Regions from separate parts of the Paenibacillus sp. FSL H8-0537 genome, predicted to be linked through region 1. Evidence: a T-box and tRNA genes for the amino acid it is inferred to sense, from the RefSeq annotation. Region 1 holds a T-box; the other holds one or more tRNA genes.
What was found. The T-box of region 1 lies ahead of leuS (leucine--tRNA ligase). A T-box ahead of a tRNA ligase gene usually reads a tRNA of that ligase, here a tRNA-Leu.

Region 1 (8,912 bases):
ATAATTACGGCTGCGGCCGCCAATATATGCAGGCCATCCTTCAGCTTGTGCATGCGCGCAGCCAACAAACCGAGCATGCCCATTACGCCGGCCCTCACAACCGAAGGCGAAGCGCCGCTGAGCAGCACATAGAAGGGCACGGCAAAAACGAGCGTCAGCAGCAAGCGCTCCCGCGTCATGCGGCAAAGCCGTAAAATCAGGCCCAGCGCGTAGAGGAACACCGCAACGTGCAGGCCTGATATGGCGAGTATATGCGTTAAGCCGAGACGAGCGAATTGCTGCATGAGGGAGGGATCAAGGTTATCCGTAATCCCGAGGACGAGGCCTTGCATGTAGCCGGCTTGCACGCCCGGGTACATGCCTGTTAGTCGTGCGCCAAGCCAGGCGCGCACGGTGTCGACGCGGCCGAGCAGCGCGGCCGCAGTCCAGGGCGGGCCGGGCGCGATGTCGATCGCGCCCGTGCCCGTAGCTTGAAGCAGCCAGTGGATATTCTGGCTGCTCAAGTAGCGGCGGTAGTCGAAGCCGCCGCGATTTGCCGGGCCAGCGGGCTGCGCCAGCTGGCCCTTAACGTCAACGACGTCGCCGCGCCGCCAAGCAGCGGCGACCTCCTGCTGCGGCTGCTCCTCGAGCCGCAGCTGCACAAGCATCCGCTCGCCGCCGAGCTGGCGCGGCGAGCCAAACCCCGCTACGCTGGCGGCATCGACCGCCAGCTCAAAGATTGCCCGGTCGCCGTCGATTTCGACGACCGACACAATCGTCCCGGACGCTTCAACCGCTATCGCAGCGTCCGACCCCTGCGCCTCTGCGGCGCGCAGCACGTCCAGCAGGCCAGTCACATTGCGGGCATCCGCCCACATCCGTTCCCCAGCTGCAAGGACGAAGCCAACTGCACATACGGCTGCCAGCTTCCGCGTCAGCCGTCCCGACAAAACCAGCGCCAGGGCGGCTACCGCCACGCCGCCCGCCGCCAGTGCGGCTCCTGCGCCGCTCAACTTCGCACCGCTTGCACAGCCTGCCACAAAACATACCGCGAACCAAAGCAGCGGTCTTCTATTCATTTTCAATCACCTCTCCATTCTGACTTGAAATTGACTTCATTTTCATGTAAGCAACTGAGACAGCCCAGCGTAAACGGCTGGCGCCATCCTCTGGCGGCTAAAGCTCGTTACGCGGTGAAATACAAATCATTAATAGGCTCAAACTTTTAAATACCTATATTTGCAAAAAAGCACCTCTTATCACATGCAGATGCGCATGCGATAAGAGGTGCTTCCTCTCTAAATAAACAATTATTTTATCTTCTTTGCTCTTGCTCTTGCTCTTGCTCTTGCTCTTGCTCTTGCTCTTGCTCTTGCTCTTGCTCTTGCTCTTGCTCTTGCTCTTGCAATATTCTATTTCTGTTACTGTTTAACTTTTAAAAGCCGTTCATTTTTTATCATTATTTTTTGTTCTATCACTGTTTATGTTCTGTCACTGTTTATGTTCTATCACCAATCATTTTTATCAACGCTGCTTCTTTGGCTGTTGCACTCTCTCTTCTTAGCCTAGTTCTTATCCACTATAATCCATAGCTCTAACCGTCTCTACCCACATACAAAATCAAGAAATAACCGACATTCCCGCCTGCGGCGGCGGTTCATAGCCTTCCAGCAAACGAAAAACAATGCCTAAGTGCCCCATCAGCGTCACAACCTTCTCGCTGTCTTTCGGGTAACCGCGGTGGTAAACAACCTCTTTAATCCCGCTGTTCGCAAGCATATTCGCGCAAGTCCAGCATGGCTGGTCTGTTACATATACCGTCGAGCCCTCACGGTCGGCGCGATCGGTAAACAGCAGCAAATTTTGCTCCGCGTGGATCGTGCGAATGCAGCGCTGCTTTTTAACCATTTGCTCTGCGCCATTCTCCTGCTTGATTTCCCATTCTTCCGCAATCATACAGCCCGCTTCCGAGCAATCCTGAACGCCCATTGGCGCTCCATTATATGCGGTGCCAAGCAGTTTTTTGCCCTGCACCAGTACAGCTCCCACATGCCGCCTCGGGCAGCGTGAGCGCGTCGATACCATATAAGCAATGTCCATAAAATACGTATCCCAGTCTTTACGTTCGGCGTCTTGCCCTACTATTGCCATTGTTTCAGCTTCCTCCTTGATGCTCGTTCAAAATAATCGTCAGCCACAATTGTGTCTAAAATGCGCGATATATTCGTTTTTTCATAAAATCCGGCTGCTGCCTGTTATTTTCTCATACTTAAGGATTGGCGACAATGCTGTCTTTCATGCCCTGAAGCAGCTTAGGACCGATTCCCTTCACTCGCCGCAAGTCATCGACCGATGTAAAGCGCCCATTTTTATCCCGATCTTCAACAATCGCTTTAGCTTTGGCTGGTCCGATCCCTTTCAGGTCATCAAGCTCCTCAGCTGTCGCTCGGTTAATATCCAGCTTGCCCGAATCCGTCGACGACGTCGCTATCCCTTCACCCGTCTCGCTTTGCCCCGCCCCAACAGCGCCGCTTCCGTTGCCTGCTACATTTCCATTCTCATTGCTATTCTGACCGCTAATTCCATTGCTAGTTCCAGCCCCAGCTTCTGCAGCTCCTCCAGCGTCGACACTTTCTCCATCTTGTATCATCTTCTCGGCACTTTCTGCCCCAGATGAGCTCGTTCCCTCTGCTATTCCCCCAGCAGCAGACAGCTTCCCACTTCCGTTTCCCCCATCTCCGCCACCGCTTGAGGTCTGTTTTCCACTACTGCCATTTGCCGCTGCATTCACCTGCTGTCCTTCTGCATCCGCCTGCTTCCCTAAGCCGATACCCTCTCCAGCCTCGCGCTTCACCCCAGCAGAACCGGATTCACTGCCTTGCTCTGGCGGCAATGCCGCTTCCACAGCCTCATTTAGCGTCGTCCAGCCACTTGGAGCCTGCTCCTTCGGCATAAATATAGCAGCTCCAAGCAGCCCACAGGCGAGCAGCAAACAAACCGCCATAATCGTCCGCTTAGCATCCGAACCTTTCCCATATTGCTTCCCCTTCGCTCGTTGCCTCATCCTTTACCCACACCTTTCGCTATGAATAACCGCTCCAAAAAAGATGAAAATTGTTGACATAACTGCCAAGTTGTCAGGAATACGGTAGAAGAACAGGTAAACTGCGAATAGGCTTACTTCGCCTTAAAGCCTGTTCCACTTTGGAAAATCATCACAGCTTACACAGCAATTCAATCAGGCCCCCACAAGGCCGCTTCCATTTCACAACCTCACAACGAAGGAGGTCACCCTATGAAAGTTGGATTTATTGGAACGGGAACGATGGGCAGTCTGCTCATTGAAGCATTAATCGCTTCGGGAGCGCTGGAATCCGATCAAATTTCCGTCAGCAACCGCACTTTCGCCAAAGCACAGGCACTCGCTGACCGCTATGCCGGGCTTCAAGCAGAAGCGAGCAATGCACGTGCCGCATTTGGCAAGGATATTGTGTTTCTTTGCATTAAGCCGCATGAATTTAAAAAGGTCATCGACGACATATCGTCTGTCGTAAGGCCTGAGCAGCTGCTAGTTTCGATTACAAGCCCGGTTCTGCTCTCGCACCTTGAGGAAGTAGTGCCCTGCAAAGTGGCCAAAGTCATTCCGAGCATTACAAATCATGTATGGAGCGGCGCTTCCTTATGTATTTATGGCTCCCGCATCCACAGCGAAGACAAGGAACGACTCGAATCGCTGCTCGCCTTTATCAGCGAGCCGCTGCAAATTGATGAATCCTATACGCGAGTCGTATCGGATCTGTCAAGCTGCGGTCCAGCGTTTATTTCCTGTCTGCTGGAGCAGTTCGTGGACGCAGCGGTTGAAGAGACGGGCATTGACCGCGAGGAAGCGCTCAAGGTGGCCAGCGCCATGCTGCTCGGAACAGGATTGCTCCTGACTGAAGGAGGACTTACGCCAGCTGATGTGCAGGCGCGAGTAGCCGTCCCCGGAGGCATAACCGCACAAGCTCTGAAATTGCTTCGCTGTGAGACCGATGATGTATTCAACCGGCTTATCCGTACGACTCATGCCAAATTCCATGACGATGTCGCCAAAGTTTCCATATCTTTCTACGGAGAAGAGGTGAACGGTCAATAGCTGTTCTTCAGCTAACTGACCGTTCACCTCTTCATGTGGCTACCGTTTAATTGGCAACGATATTGACGATTTTACCTTTTACAGCTACGACCTTGCGGATGGTTTTGCCTGTGATAAGCTCCTGCACCTTACCTAGCTCCTTCGCAAGACGTTCCATTTCGGCTTCATCCGTGTCTGCCGCTATCGACAGGCGCTCAATGATTTTTCCATTAACTTGAACGACGATTTCAACCTCTTGGTCAACCGTCCAAGCCTCTTCCCATACCGGCCAGGACTCATAAGTAATCGTCCCTGTTCCGCCCAGCTTCTCCCACAGCTCTTCCGCAATATGCGGCGCAAGCGGGGACAGCATTTTCACAAAATCAGCCATTGCTTCGCGCGGCAGCACTTCGGTTTTATAAGCTTCATTGACAAAAATCATCAACTGGCTGATTGCCGTGTTAAAACGCAGATGCTCAAAGTCATCGGTTACTTTTTTGATCGTACGGTGCCATGTGCGCTTGAATGCCTCCGTCGTTTCAGCGTCCGAAACTTTCGAACTCAAGCTGCCATCATCACCGATGAACAGGCGCCATACACGGCTTAGGAAACGGAAAGATCCTTCTACGCCGTTCGTGTTCCAAGGCTTCGTTGCTTCCAGCGGCCCCATGAACATTTCATACAAACGCAGCGTGTCTCCGCCGAATTCCGATACAATTTCATCGGGGTTAATGACGTTGCCACGGGATTTGGACATTTTCTCATTGTTCGTGCCCAAAATCATCCCTTGGTTAACGAGCTTATGGAAAGGCTCCTTCGTCTCAACTACGCCAAGATCATACAATACTTTATGCCAGAAGCGCGCATACAGCAGATGAAGCACAGCATGCTCCGCTCCGCCGATATACAGGTCAACCGGAAGCCATTCGCGCTGCTTCTCCAGCGAACAAATTTCCTTGTCGTTTTTCGGATCGATAAAGCGCAGGTAGTACCAGCAGCTGCCCGCCCATTGCGGCATCGTGTTCGTTTCGCGGCGTGCTTTCATGCCCGTTTCCGGATCAATCGTATTGACCCATTCCGTTACATTCGCAAGCGGCGATTCCCCTGTACCCGAAGGCTTAATCGCATCTACATCCGGCAGCAGCAGCGGAAGCTGGTCCTCTGGAACAGGCTTCATTGTGCCATCTTCCAGATGCAAAATTGGAATCGGCTCTCCCCAATAACGCTGGCGGCTGAACAGCCAATCGCGCAGACGGTAGGTCACTTTGCCATGACCGCTGCCTTTTTCTTCGAGGAAGCTAATCATTTTTGCAATCGCCTCTTCATTGTTAAGCCCATTCAGCAAATCGGAATTTACATGCGCACCGTCGCCAGTGTAAGCTTCTTTGGAAATATCTCCGCCTTGCACGACTTCCACAATGGGCAGTCCGAACTGCGTTGCAAATTCCCAGTCGCGCGTATCATGGCCTGGAACAGCCATAATCGCACCTGTGCCATAGCCAGCCAATACATAATCGGCAATCCAGATTGGCGTTTTCTCGCCATTGACCGGATTAATCGCATAAGCACCCGTGAACACGCCGGATTTTTCCTTCGCCAAATCAGTACGCTCCAAATCGCTCTTGCGGGAAGCTGTCAGCTGATAAGCCTCAATAGCTGCCTTTTGATCCGCTGTCGTAATTTGGGCAACCAGCTCATGCTCAGGCGCCAGCACGCAATAAGTAGCACCGAACAAAGTATCCGGACGCGTCGTGAACACAACAAGGTTCGCATCATGGCCCTCAATAGCAAACGTCACTTCGGCGCCTGTAGACTTGCCGATCCAGTTGCGCTGCATATCCTTGATGCTTTCCGTCCAATCAAGCTCCTCCAGATCCTCCAGCAGGCGCTCCGCATATTCGGTAATTTTCAATACCCATTGGCGCATTGGCTTGCGTACAACTGGATGGTTGCCGCGTTCGCTTAGTCCATCAATCACTTCCTCATTGGCAAGCACGGTTCCCAGCGCTTCGCACCAGTTAACCGGAACTTCAGCTACATAAGCAAGGCCTTTGTTATACAGTTGGATGAAAATCCACTGCGTCCATTTATAATAATCCGGGTCAGTCGTACTGAACTCGCGATCCCAGTCGTAGGAAAAGCCGAGCGACTTGATTTGACGACGGAAATTGTCGATATTTTTAAATGTAATCTCACGCGGATGCTGCCCTGTATCCAGTGCATGCTGCTCTGCAGGAAGGCCAAATGCATCCCAGCCCATCGGGTGCAGGACGTTAAAGCCGCGCAGACGCTTGTAACGCGACACGATATCCGTTGCCGTATAGCCTTCCGGATGACCGACGTGCAGGCCAGAACCGGATGGATAAGGGAACATATCGAGTGCATAAAATTTCGGTTTGCCCGCTTCTTCCTTCGTTGCGAACGTCTTGTTCTCATCCCAATATTTTTGCCATTTCGGCTCTACCATCAGTGGATTATAGCCTTGCGGTTGCTGATCTTGACTCATGAATGTTTCCTCCTTAAGCTTGGTAAAGCAAAATTTCAGCGGCTTCCAAACAAAAAAGCTCCCGCCCCTAGCGTATGATCGCTAGGGACGAGAGCTGTCTCCCGTGGTACCACCCTAGTTAGCCCCCGGACATGCTTTGCCGAGTGCTCACTTGTTGCCTTTAACGCAGGCCATACGGTACGCTTGCGCGCACAGCTCCAAGGTGAGATTCATATCGCTGCAGGTCCGGCTTGCACCATCCGCCGGCTCTCTAAGCCATGCCCCGCGATACTACTGCTCCTCATCAACGCCAAATGTGACATTTTAAGAATTAGTTCCGATTATAATGAAGCTTTCGCGCGATGTCAAGAGATAGCCCCTCCGCTACTTCCCTTTTTATTCCAAAAAGTCCATTTATTTTACACTAAAATGAACGATGCGTGAACGACAGTCCTTTTTTGCGAGAAAAAGCATTTCTCCTTGCGGGTTGAAAATCCGCTCTCATTTATCCATGGCATTTGCCCCAAGGAGGGGTATAATAGGAGCAGCAAGCTTTTGCAACCTATTACTATTTTCGGAGGAATCGTTATGATGCGTTTTGTAAGCAACAAACATATAACAGACCCTGCGCTTAATTTGGCGCTGGAAGAATATATTTTACGGTCGCTGCCGCCAGAGGACGATTATTTACTGTTTTATATTAATGAGCCTTCCATTATTATTGGCAAAAACCAAAATACAATGGAAGAAATCAACCCGCGCTATGTAGAGGAAAATAATATCCATGTCGTGCGCCGGCTGTCCGGCGGCGGGGCCGTGTATCATGACGAAGGTAATTTAAATTTCAGCTTCATCATGAGCGACGATGGCCAATCGTTCCATAATTTCAAAAAATTCACCGAGCCTGTCGTAAAGGCACTAGCCGCGCTTGGCGTTCAGGCCGAGCTTACGGGTCGCAACGATATTCAAGTAGGCGAACGAAAAATTTCCGGCAACGCGCAGTTTTCGGCACGGGGCAGAATGTTCAGCCATGGCACCTTGCTGTTTGATTCCGAAATTGAAAATGTCGTATCGGCTTTAAAAGCGAATCCCGAAAAATATGTGTCGAAAGCGACAAAATCGATTCGCAGCCGCGTGGCCAACATTTCCGAGTTTCTTGCAGCACCTATTACAATTGAAGACTTCCGCCAAAGCGTGCTTGCTTCCATTTTTGAAGGCAGTGAGGAAATTCCTTTTTACGAGCTGACTGAGGAACAATGGGCAGATATCCGCGAGCTGGCACAGACGCGATATCGCAACTGGGATTGGAATTATGGCCGGTCGCCAGCATTCAATATGCGCCAGACGAAGCGGATAGAAGGAGCTGGCACATTCGATGTGCGTCTCCAAGTTGAGGAAGGCCTGATTGTGGATGCCGCTGTATATGGCGATTTCTTCGGCCGTGGCGAGAGCAGCGAATTTGCAAAGCAGCTTATTGGCCAGCGTTACGAAGCTGCTGCGCTTGGCAAGCTGCTTGGCGAGATCGATTTAGGCTATTATTTCGGCAAAGTGACGAAGGACGACTTAATGGGCCTGATTTTCGAATAAAAGCAAAAGGCGCCCCGGCTTTCTCTAAGTAAGAGAGCCTAGGGCGCCTTTTATTGCTTCCTAAACCAGACAACAATGCCGTAACCAAGCACAACAGCGACGCTGTTCATGAGTATATCATCGATGTCGAAGCTGCCGCGCCTCGTGAGCATTTGCAGCACTTCCAGCAGCGTAATAAACAGCAGAAACGACAGCAGTGTCTTGCCCAGCCGCAAGCGAAAAACAATTGGAAGCGCGAGGCCAAAAGGTACGAACACGACAATGTTGCCGCCCATATTAATGATCCAATCGCCAAGGTTTATATGATAAAAGTTCGTTACATACAGCTTGATAGTCGAAAACGGAATGATATTATATCGAAGCTCCGCACTGCTGCCCGCCTGCCGGCCAAAGCCAAAAAACATCGCATAAATGAGCCCCATCGTATACACAACGATAAGAGCGGCTGTCACTTTTTGTGCAAAGGAACCGGAATTTCCGCCTGCCTGCTTCAACGTTATCGCCCCTCCACTTCGCCCGGGTTAATGGGACGCCGCTAATTTTTTCACCCGATACCAGTAGTTGTATTGCAGCGTAAAACCCAGCTTGTCATACAAGCGATTAGCCGCCTCATTGGCATGCGTAACGAGCAGATAACTGTGCTCCGCCCCACTTTCCTTGCCCCACTGCAAAATATGCAGCAGAAGCTGCTCGCCAAATCCACGCCTGCGAAAATCTGGTGAGGTCACGACGGCATACAAACCGATA
Region 2 (8,912 bases), 1.0 Mb from region 1:
GCGGCACTTTGTCGTGCCTGATATTTAAGGTTTAATTTGTGTGGCTTGATAAATCAAGTATAGTGCGAATCCCCTGTGGGTAGGAATGAACAATCATACTGAAAACTACATCAATACTGCTATATCAAAAATAACAGCGTGTAAGAACCCCTTCTTTTTTCGGGTTACTTACGCTCAAACAGCTAGTTTTCAGATCAATAGCCAAGACGGCAGCAATAAGGTAGACTAATTGTATTCTGCAAGTCCGTCATGAGAAGGGTGGCGCTGCCATGAAACGAAATGATTTGGACAATCACCAGGGCAAGGCCGCTACCGAGCAGTCCGTTATTTTTGCTGGCCATTTTACGGAAAATGATCTTTACCATACGGTGCGGCCACACGGCAGAAGCGACTGGCTGATGTTTTATACGCTGCAGGGTGAAGGCTACGCTCAGAGCGGCGATTCACACAAGCGCTGCCTGCCGGGTGAGCTGACGCTTATTCGGCCAGGCTGCATGCATGAATATGGCACGGCGGCGGGCAAAACGTGGCAGTTTGTCTGGGTTCATTTTCCCGATGTAATGGCTGAAACTGGGCTGCTTCCCAACTCTGATCTGATCTCGCAATTGATTCGTCAGCCCTCAGCGGGCAAACGAATTTATCGGGCTTTTCGACGGATATTGACCGACTCGCTGGCGAGCAGCCTGTATAGTGAATCGTTGTGTGAAAACTCGCTGCGCGAAATTTTGCTGCTGCTTGCCCAGCAGATTAACAGCAAAGCGGATGCCCGCATTGAAGAAGCGATGCATTTGCTCGCCGTTCACATGACTCAGCCGCTTTCTATTGGGGAGCTGGCTCATACGATCGGACTTTCCTCATCCAGATTATCCCATTTATTCAAGATTTCAACGGGGTATTCCATCATTGATATGCACAACCGGATGCGTATTCGCCAAGCTGCCCTGCTGCTGGAGCATACGAAACGGAGCGCTTCTGAAATCGCTTTTGACGTAGGTTATCAAAACTATAACCACTTTGCGGTGCAATTTAGCAAGGTTTATGGCCTTTCCCCCCGCTCTTACCGCAGCTGGAAACAAACGGCTGATGGTTTGGCACAACAATAAGTGGAAACAAAACGGACAGAGATGGTAAAATAGGAACAGGGAAGGAGGTCAACTATGACCACGGAAAACGAAGTAAGCGAAGAGGAACAACAAAGCGAGAACCCACAAGAACAAGAAGCGAAACAAATTATTTTGGCGGTATATACTCACACGCTCCAAATGCTTCAAGCCGAGTTTGAAGCCTATCAGGTTGAGGGACAGATTACTAACAATCCCAACTACGGGCCCCTGTTTGCCTACCGCTTGAAAGAGGCGGATAGCGATAAGGAGTATGCTTGCGGCTTCTTTATTAATGAATTGCTTGAGAAGCATAAGGATGCTGAGAGGGCAAGCCAGTGGCTCGCTTCCTTCTATATCGATATGATTGATAGCGGTGTCAGCAAGCCGCTTCAGACACCTCCACAGTCCGAAGACGAAGCCAAGAAGCTGATCGATGAATATATCGTGCCGCATTGCGCTAAGTCGGTTCGGGAAGAATTTAGTCCTGAGCAGGTTTATGTAGATTTGGACATGAATGAGCAAATTGGGCCGGTTATCGAAGCCGGATTCCCTGCAATTACGGAAGGCAACAATGTATGTGCGATGCCTTTCGCCTACTTGCTCACGCTTCATTTAATGAATCGCGATCCAGCAGATCCGCTCGTTCATGGCCTGTACAAAATCCGTGCAGAGAACGGTTTGGAATAACAATTGACAATCGGCTCTGCCGACAATTATACTGTACATAAAAATAGTACAGTTCATCGTTCTTTTTTGGCATGGTTTGCCGAATGCTGAACGCAACAGATCTGCAAAGAGGAGTGTCATTTTTGTCTAATTCCGAAAGTTCATTCAGCACGGTTATCCGCGAGCGCCGTTCGGTTCGCAAATACGATCGGGCTTTTAAAATGACGCAGGAAGAAATTCAAGCTATTATTGCTGATGCGGTTCTTGCACCGTCTGGAAGCAATCTTCAGCCTTGGCGTTTTCTAGTCATTACCGATCAGGAAACGAAGCAAAAGCTGCTTCCTATTGCTTTTAACCAAGAGCAGGTTGTGACTTCGTCTGCTGTCATTGCCGTTATGGCCGATTTGGAGTTTTATAAACATGCCGAGCGCATTTATGAAAAATCGATTGAAGCTGGTTATATGACCCGCGAAGCAGCAGATAAGCTCAGAACGAATATGACGGGCTTCTACGCGAGTGCTCCTGCTGAACGCCTGCTCTCCTCTGTGCTCGTTGACGGCGGACTTGTGTCGATGCAGCTGATGCTGGCTGCGCGTGCCAAAGGCTTCGATACCGTACCAATGGCTGGTTACAATGTAGCGCAATTCCGCGAGCTCATGAATGTGCCTGAAAACTATACGAATGTCATGCTGATTGCCCTTGGCAAAGCTTCAGAGGCTGGTCATCCGACTACCCGTCTGGATGTTAATGACGTTACGTTCTGGAATCATTTCTAAACGAACCAACATAAGACCGTTTTCCACTGGAGCTGCCTAGCGATGCCTCCTTTGGAAAATGGTCTTTTTTCAAAGGAAACGATTTTCTAATCCGAGAGGAGCTAAATGGAACATGGAATTTACTAAACTTGGACGAACAGGCCTGGAAGTATCCCGGCTTGTGCTTGGCTGCATGACCTATGGGGCTCCTGATCGTGGAACGCATCCATGGTCGCTAGGCAAGGATACGAGCAGGACGTATATTAAGCAGGCGCTTGAGCTCGGTTTTAATTTTTTTGATACGGCAAACGTTTATTCTGATGGGACAAGCGAAGAAATCGTCGGCCGGGCGTTAAAAGATTTCGCGAGCCGCGACGACGTCGTCATCGCAACCAAGGTTCACGGCCGCATGCGCCCCGGCGCTAATGGTGCAGGCCTCTCGCGTAAAGCGATTATGGCGGAGGTTGATCACAGCTTACAGCGGCTCGGCACTGACTACATTGATTTGTATCAAATTCATCGCTTTGACAATGGTACGCCGATTGAAGAAACGATGGAAGCGCTCCACGACGTTGTAAAAGCCGGAAAAGCCCGCTATATCGGTGCGTCCTCCATGTATGCCTGGCAGTTTATGAAAATGCAGCAGGCTGCGGAGCGGAACGGCTGGACCCGCTTCGTCTCGATGCAAAACTATGTAAACCTGCTTTACCGCGAAGAAGAACGGGAGATGCTACCCCTTTGCAAATCGGACGGCATCGGTGTCATTCCTTGGAGTCCGCTTGCCCGCGGCCGCCTGACCCGGGATTGGGAGCAAGAAAGCGAACGCTCAAAGACAGATGAGTTCGGTAAAACCTTGTATGCCCAAATGGCGGAAGCCGATCGAAAAATCGCCCTTAAAGTAGCTGATATCGCTGAAAAACGTGAAATCCCTAGAGCGCAGGTCGCGCTTGCCTGGGTGCTGCAAAAAGACTCGATTACCGCGCCAATCGTCGGTGCAACGAAGCCCCATCATTTGACGGATGCTGTAGCCGCCTTGGATGTTAAATTAACAGCCGAGGAAATCGCCACTTTGGAGGAGCCTTACGTTCCCCATCCCGTTATGGGCGGTCTAGGCTAACGTCTGTTTAGAGCATGGTATTAGCTGCTTCAAACATGGTCTTATAGCCAATTAACTTCTATGCAAAAATAGCCCAGCAAATGCCGCCTGATGCGGGCAGTATGGCACTCCAACACGCCATCTTGCTCCGCATCAGGCGGCATTTCTGAGCTAAAGGGATAAGAGCTGCAAGCCGATAATCTCTAGCGAAATATCGTAACCGTAGCTCTCGATCAAAGATGAAGCTGCTTGCATTAAGCCAGTGCCTCCTTGACGAACTCGGACAACAACTTTTGTTCTTTATTAGAAAGATTCTGGATCATATTTACGAACTCCGATACCAGCTCCGTAATCTCTTTGCCTAGCTCCTCTTGAACGGTTTGGATGACCGTACCCAAAACCGTTCCAACAAATACGAGCAGCCCGGAATGGTCATTCGGCGTTTTATTAACAAGCAGGTGAATGACACTCTCCGACTTGCCTCCAAGCTTCTTCAAATAGGCTAGCAGCAGCCCAATGATGTAGCCGCAAAATTCAATATGGATCGCTTTGCTAGGAATGCCATCCAATATTTTTCTAAGCAGCTCATTGATGTTCAAATGGTTCTTGCCGCTGAGCAATTGCTTAATCGAACTTGCAGTTGCCTCCCAGTCTCCAGGATTAACCAAGTCAGAACGTTCCTGGCGAAAAAGCTCCGCCGCCTTGACTGTTGGCGCAAACACAACCTGTGACCTTCCTGTTTCTTTATCATTAACCTCGTAGCTGCGCGATACAAAACCCAGCTTCTCTATTTCCTTCAGCATGTCATAGGCTGTCCATTTGCTTACGCCTAAAGCTTTCGCTAACGTCTCATAATGTATCGGTAATGAAGTGCGTTGATACAATTCCATCAGCTGGTCCAGAAATTGTAATCGGCGTTTCGTAAGCCCCATAAATCCACCCCTATTTTCAGCCAGCAGCTGGTTGCATCTTGTCTGTCTAGCTTTGGCTGGTTTGCGGCTTAATGTTAACATCCCCTCATCGTTCCGTCAACAAGCGTTCCAAGGCAACAGCTTGCCGTTATTCGGGACATCCTGTTGTCAGAAACGCCCAGAGCGGATAATCGCATAGATCAGCCAAATAAACATAGCCAAGGTAACACCAAAGCCGATTTCTATAACAGGTAGTCCCCAAAACAGCGTTTGGGAGTGGTTTAAGGCAGCACCCACAATTAAGCCAACCATCACTAAACTAAGCGCAAGCAAGACAATACTGAATGACAGCTGGTTGCTGATCCGATCCATTTTTTTCATGAGTGTGTCAAGCTGAGGTGATTCCACTTCCATCCGCAGTTTACCCTTCCGTACGACGAGAGAAAGCTGCTTCAAAGTGACCGGAATGTCGCTGATCAGCTTGAAATAATCTGGTGCTTCTTCCAGCAGCCCTCTCCATATCTCCCTTGGGTCCAATTGCTCTACAAATAGCTTTTTACCGAATGGCTCAGCAATATCAAAAATTTTAATTTCCGGATCAAGCGCAACCGCCACCCCTTCCATCGTAAGCAAGGATTTGCCGAGCAGCGTTAATTCCGATGGAATTCGAATATGATGTCGGTTGGCAACCATAAATAAATCTCCAATAGCTGTTCCAAGACTTATCTGATTGAGCGGCACCTGATAATACTTCTCCCGCATTTCATCCACATCAGCATATAATTTGCTCTGATCCACCTCATCAGGAATAACTCCCATATACGAAATGGCTCGAATGACGCCCTTAGAGCTTTGATTGCGCAGGGCGATTACAAGCGAAGCAAAATGTTTTTTCGTACCGGGAGATAACCGCCCTACCATTCCAAAATCAATTAGCGCCAGTCGGCCGTCAGGAAGCGCCATGACATTGCCAGGATGCGGATCCCCATGGAAGAAGCCATCGACTAGAACCTGATGAAAAATCGCCGTTGCCAGCCGTTCCGCAAGCCGCTTATTATCTAGTCCCATTCGTTTAAGCTGCTGCCTATCCGAAAGCTTCACTCCGTTTACATAGTCTGTCGTCATTACACGCTTCGTACTATATTCCCAATGTACCGAAGGTACAAAAATATACGGCAGCTTCTTGCTATAGGCAATAAATTTCTCTGCACTATGCGCTTCCATTGTATAGTCCATTTCCTGACGGAACGCTTTGCTCAGTTCCTCAACAATCTCAATTAGACGATAGTGCTGGGCAAACTCAAAAGCCCCTTCACCCAATTTAGCCACATCCGCTAAAATATTCAAATCCGTTTCAACCAGCTTTTGAATGCCAGGACGCTGAACCTTAACGACAACCTCTGCTCCATCCCGCAGCGTAGCCCGATGAACTTGGCCAATGGAGGCCGCTGCAATCGGTGTAATGGAAAAGTTCAAAAACAAATTTTCAATCGTATCACCAAGCTCTGCTTCAATAATTTGGGTTACTTCCTCATATGGGAATGCAGGCACATGGTCTTGCAAACGTTCTAATTCAACCAAAATATTTGCCGGAATTAAATCTGGACGCGTGCTTGCAATTTGTCCCAGTTTAACAAAGGTTGGGCCTAATTCCTCCAGCAATGTCCGAATGCGTTCGCCAACGCTTTTAGTTTGAATCTCTTCTTGCTCCGGTTTGCGTATAAACCTCAATCTATCCCTGGCTCCGATACCATCTGATACATATCCCAGCCCGTTTCGTGCTATCGCAGTAACAATTGTTCGATAACGCTGTAACTGCCTAATCCGTTTTCCGTGCTGCAATCGTGTAGCCCCCTGTCAATCCGCGCTTTGCTCTTTCTGCTCAAGTGCATCCAGCCGTTTTTCAAGTCGCTCGATATCCTCGCGGGTAGCTATTTTCCCTTCACTTAAAATAGCTCTTACTCGTTCCTGCGCCATGGCTTCAATCTGCTCACGCAGCTCTTCCCCTTTTTTAACAAGTGTATCGGTTAAAGTTTTGGATTCTTCTTTACTAACCTGCCCTTTCTGCACCAATTCATCAATCGTTTTTTCCACCTGCTCCTTGCCGGTAACAGCGATCCCCATTGCCAGTGACATAGCTTTGCTTATTGTATCTTTCATCTTCAAACAGCTCCTTTGCTTTTATAGGTTATAAAATACACAAAAAACCAAAAAACTATACAAATAAATAGGCAACCTGCTTCACTAGCCTAAATGTTTTGACCACTTATAGTGAAACATTACCAAACAAGTTTTTTGGCTTTTTGTGTCTACAGATTACCACTAAAATAATAAACCGTCAAATGGTTAACAAATCAAACTGCTTCCTTCTAATTTCATAACGAAAAACGCTGATCACATATAATGTGATCAGCGTTTCAACAACTTGCTTATATGCCGGCGAGAGGACTCGAACCTCCACGGTTTCCCTCACGATTTTGAGTCGCGCGCGTCTGCCATTCCGCCACGCCGGCGTTTTAAAGAATAATGGCGTGCCCTAAGAGATTCGAACTCCTGGCCTTTTGATTCGTAGTCAAACGCTCTATCCAGCTGAGCTAAGGGCACAAACTATGAAATTGTGGAGGCGCCACCCAGACTCGAACTGGGGGTAGAGCTTTTGCAGAGCTCTGCCTTACCACTTGGCTATGGCGCCATAAAGATGGAGCGGACGACGAGATTCGAACTCGCGACCCTCGCCTTGGCAAGGCGATGCTCTACCACTGAGCCACGTCCGCAAAAGAATGGCTGGGGATTCAGGGATCGAACCTGAGAATGACGGAGTCAAAGTCCGTTGCCTTACCGCTTGGCTAATCCCCAACAATTAAGTATTTTTTAAATTGAACAATAATGGGGCGATCGAGGGGAATTGAACCCCCGAATGTCGGATCCACAAACCGATGCGTTAACCACTTCGCCACGACCGCCATATTATATTGTTCTGTTTTGATTGGCAGGGGCAGCAGGAATTGAACCCACACCAACGGTTTTGGAGACCGTTGTTCTACCCTTAAACTATGCCCCTAAAAACTGGTGGAGGATGATGGATTCGAACCACCGAACCCGAAGGAACAGATTTACAGTCTGCCGCGTTTAGCCACTTCGCTAATCCTCCATAAGTGGTGCCGTCGAGAGGACTTGAACCCCCAACCTACTGATTACAAGTCAGTTGCTCTACCAGTTGAGCTACAACGGCATGGTACATTCTTTCATTCAACTATCATCTTAATGGTGGCTCGGGACGGAATCGAACCGCCGACACGAGGATTTTCAGTCCTCTGCTCTACCGACTGAGCTACCGAGCCAGATGTTTTAAATGGCGGAGCTGACGAGATTCGAACTCGCGGTCTCCTGCGTGACAGGCAGGCATGTTAGGCCTCTACACCACAGCTCCACATCATATTCTCGGATCATTCCGAAGGTAAAGTTTGGTTGCGGGGGCAGGATTTGAACCTGCGGCCTTCGGGTTATGAGCCCGACGAGCTACCGGGCTGCTCCACCCCGCGTCATCGTAAAAGCAATATGGTGGAGGCTGAGGGGATCGAACCCCCGACCCTCTGCTTGTAAGGCAGATGCTCTCCCAGCTGAGCTAAGCCTCCATGTTGTTTAAGCGACTTTTATATCTTAACACTTTTTTAATCTTTTTGCAAGTTCTTTTTAAAAGTTTTTTGGTGACCCGTAGGGGACTCGAACCCCTGTTACCTCCGTGAAAGGGAGGTGTCTTAACCACTTGACCAACGGGCCATCTTAAAATTCAACCAACATACTTTAAGTAAGTATGGCAGAGAGGAAGGGATTCGAACCCTCGAGACCCGGTTAGAGCCTACACGATTTCCAATCGTGCTCCTTCGACCACTCGGACACCTCTCTATAATGGCTCCCCGAACAGGACTCGAACCTGTGACAACTCGATTAACAGTCGAGTGCTCTACCAACTGAGCTATCAGGGAATATAAAGCGTAACATACAAGGTATTGCTACCTTGAAAACTGGATGCGAAAGACAAAGTCTGAAACTTTAGCGTGTTGTTAGGATAAGCCCTCGACCGATTAGTATTCGTCAGCTGCACGCATTGCTGCGCTTCCACCCCGAACCTATCAACCTCGTCGTCTTCAAGGGGTCTTACTAAATTGGGAAATCTCATCTTGAGGGGGGCTTCGCGCTTAGATGCTTTCAGCGCTTATCCCGTCCGTACTTGGCTACCCAGCGGTGCTCCTGGCGGAACAACTGGTACACCAGCGGTACGTCCATCCCGGTCCTCTCGTACTAAGGACAGCTCCTCTCAAATTTCCTGCGCCCGCGACAGATAGGGACCGAACTGTCTCACGACGTTCTGAACCCAGCT

Region 2: it encodes a tRNA-Leu, which carries the amino acid that the T-box ahead of leuS (leucine--tRNA ligase) is inferred to sense. The anticodon was not compared.

The regions. Positions count from the first base shown of each region.
Region 1 covers NZ_CP150290.1:4,530,885-4,539,796, forward strand. The annotation lists gene MHB80_RS19030 (ComEC/Rec2 family competence protein) at 1-1,058, opposite strand, end outside; gene MHB80_RS19035 (dCMP deaminase family protein) at 1,600-2,130, opposite strand; gene MHB80_RS19040 (ComEA family DNA-binding protein) at 2,249-3,043, opposite strand; gene comER (late competence protein ComER) at 3,275-4,114, shown strand; gene leuS (leucine--tRNA ligase) at 4,161-6,599, opposite strand; T-box leader at 6,680-6,895, opposite strand; gene MHB80_RS19055 (lipoate--protein ligase) at 7,170-8,165, shown strand; gene MHB80_RS19060 (VanZ family protein) at 8,216-8,659, opposite strand; gene MHB80_RS19065 (GNAT family N-acetyltransferase) at 8,687-8,912, opposite strand, start outside.
Region 2 covers NZ_CP150290.1:5,560,930-5,569,841, forward strand. The annotation lists gene MHB80_RS23520 (helix-turn-helix domain-containing protein) at 270-1,103, shown strand; gene MHB80_RS23525 (hypothetical protein) at 1,158-1,790, shown strand; gene MHB80_RS23530 (nitroreductase family protein) at 1,913-2,545, shown strand; gene MHB80_RS23535 (aldo/keto reductase) at 2,658-3,641, shown strand; gene MHB80_RS23540 (MarR family transcriptional regulator) at 3,875-4,552, opposite strand; gene MHB80_RS23545 (AarF/ABC1/UbiB kinase family protein) at 4,700-6,373, opposite strand; gene MHB80_RS23550 (hypothetical protein) at 6,389-6,691, opposite strand; tRNA gene MHB80_RS23555 (tRNA-Leu) at 6,966-7,044, opposite strand; tRNA gene MHB80_RS23560 (tRNA-Arg) at 7,059-7,135, opposite strand; tRNA gene MHB80_RS23565 (tRNA-Cys) at 7,150-7,223, opposite strand; tRNA gene MHB80_RS23570 (tRNA-Gly) at 7,231-7,305, opposite strand; tRNA gene MHB80_RS23575 (tRNA-Gln) at 7,313-7,387, opposite strand; tRNA gene MHB80_RS23580 (tRNA-His) at 7,419-7,494, opposite strand; tRNA gene MHB80_RS23585 (tRNA-Trp) at 7,519-7,592, opposite strand; tRNA gene MHB80_RS23590 (tRNA-Tyr) at 7,599-7,682, opposite strand; tRNA gene MHB80_RS23595 (tRNA-Thr) at 7,688-7,763, opposite strand; tRNA gene MHB80_RS23600 (tRNA-Phe) at 7,797-7,872, opposite strand; tRNA gene MHB80_RS23605 (tRNA-Asp) at 7,885-7,961, opposite strand; tRNA gene MHB80_RS23610 (tRNA-Met) at 7,997-8,073, opposite strand; tRNA gene MHB80_RS23615 (tRNA-Val) at 8,091-8,166, opposite strand; tRNA gene MHB80_RS23620 (tRNA-Glu) at 8,237-8,311, opposite strand; tRNA gene MHB80_RS23625 (tRNA-Ser) at 8,347-8,437, opposite strand; tRNA gene MHB80_RS23630 (tRNA-Asn) at 8,442-8,517, opposite strand; rRNA gene MHB80_RS23635 (23S ribosomal RNA) at 8,597-8,912, opposite strand, start outside.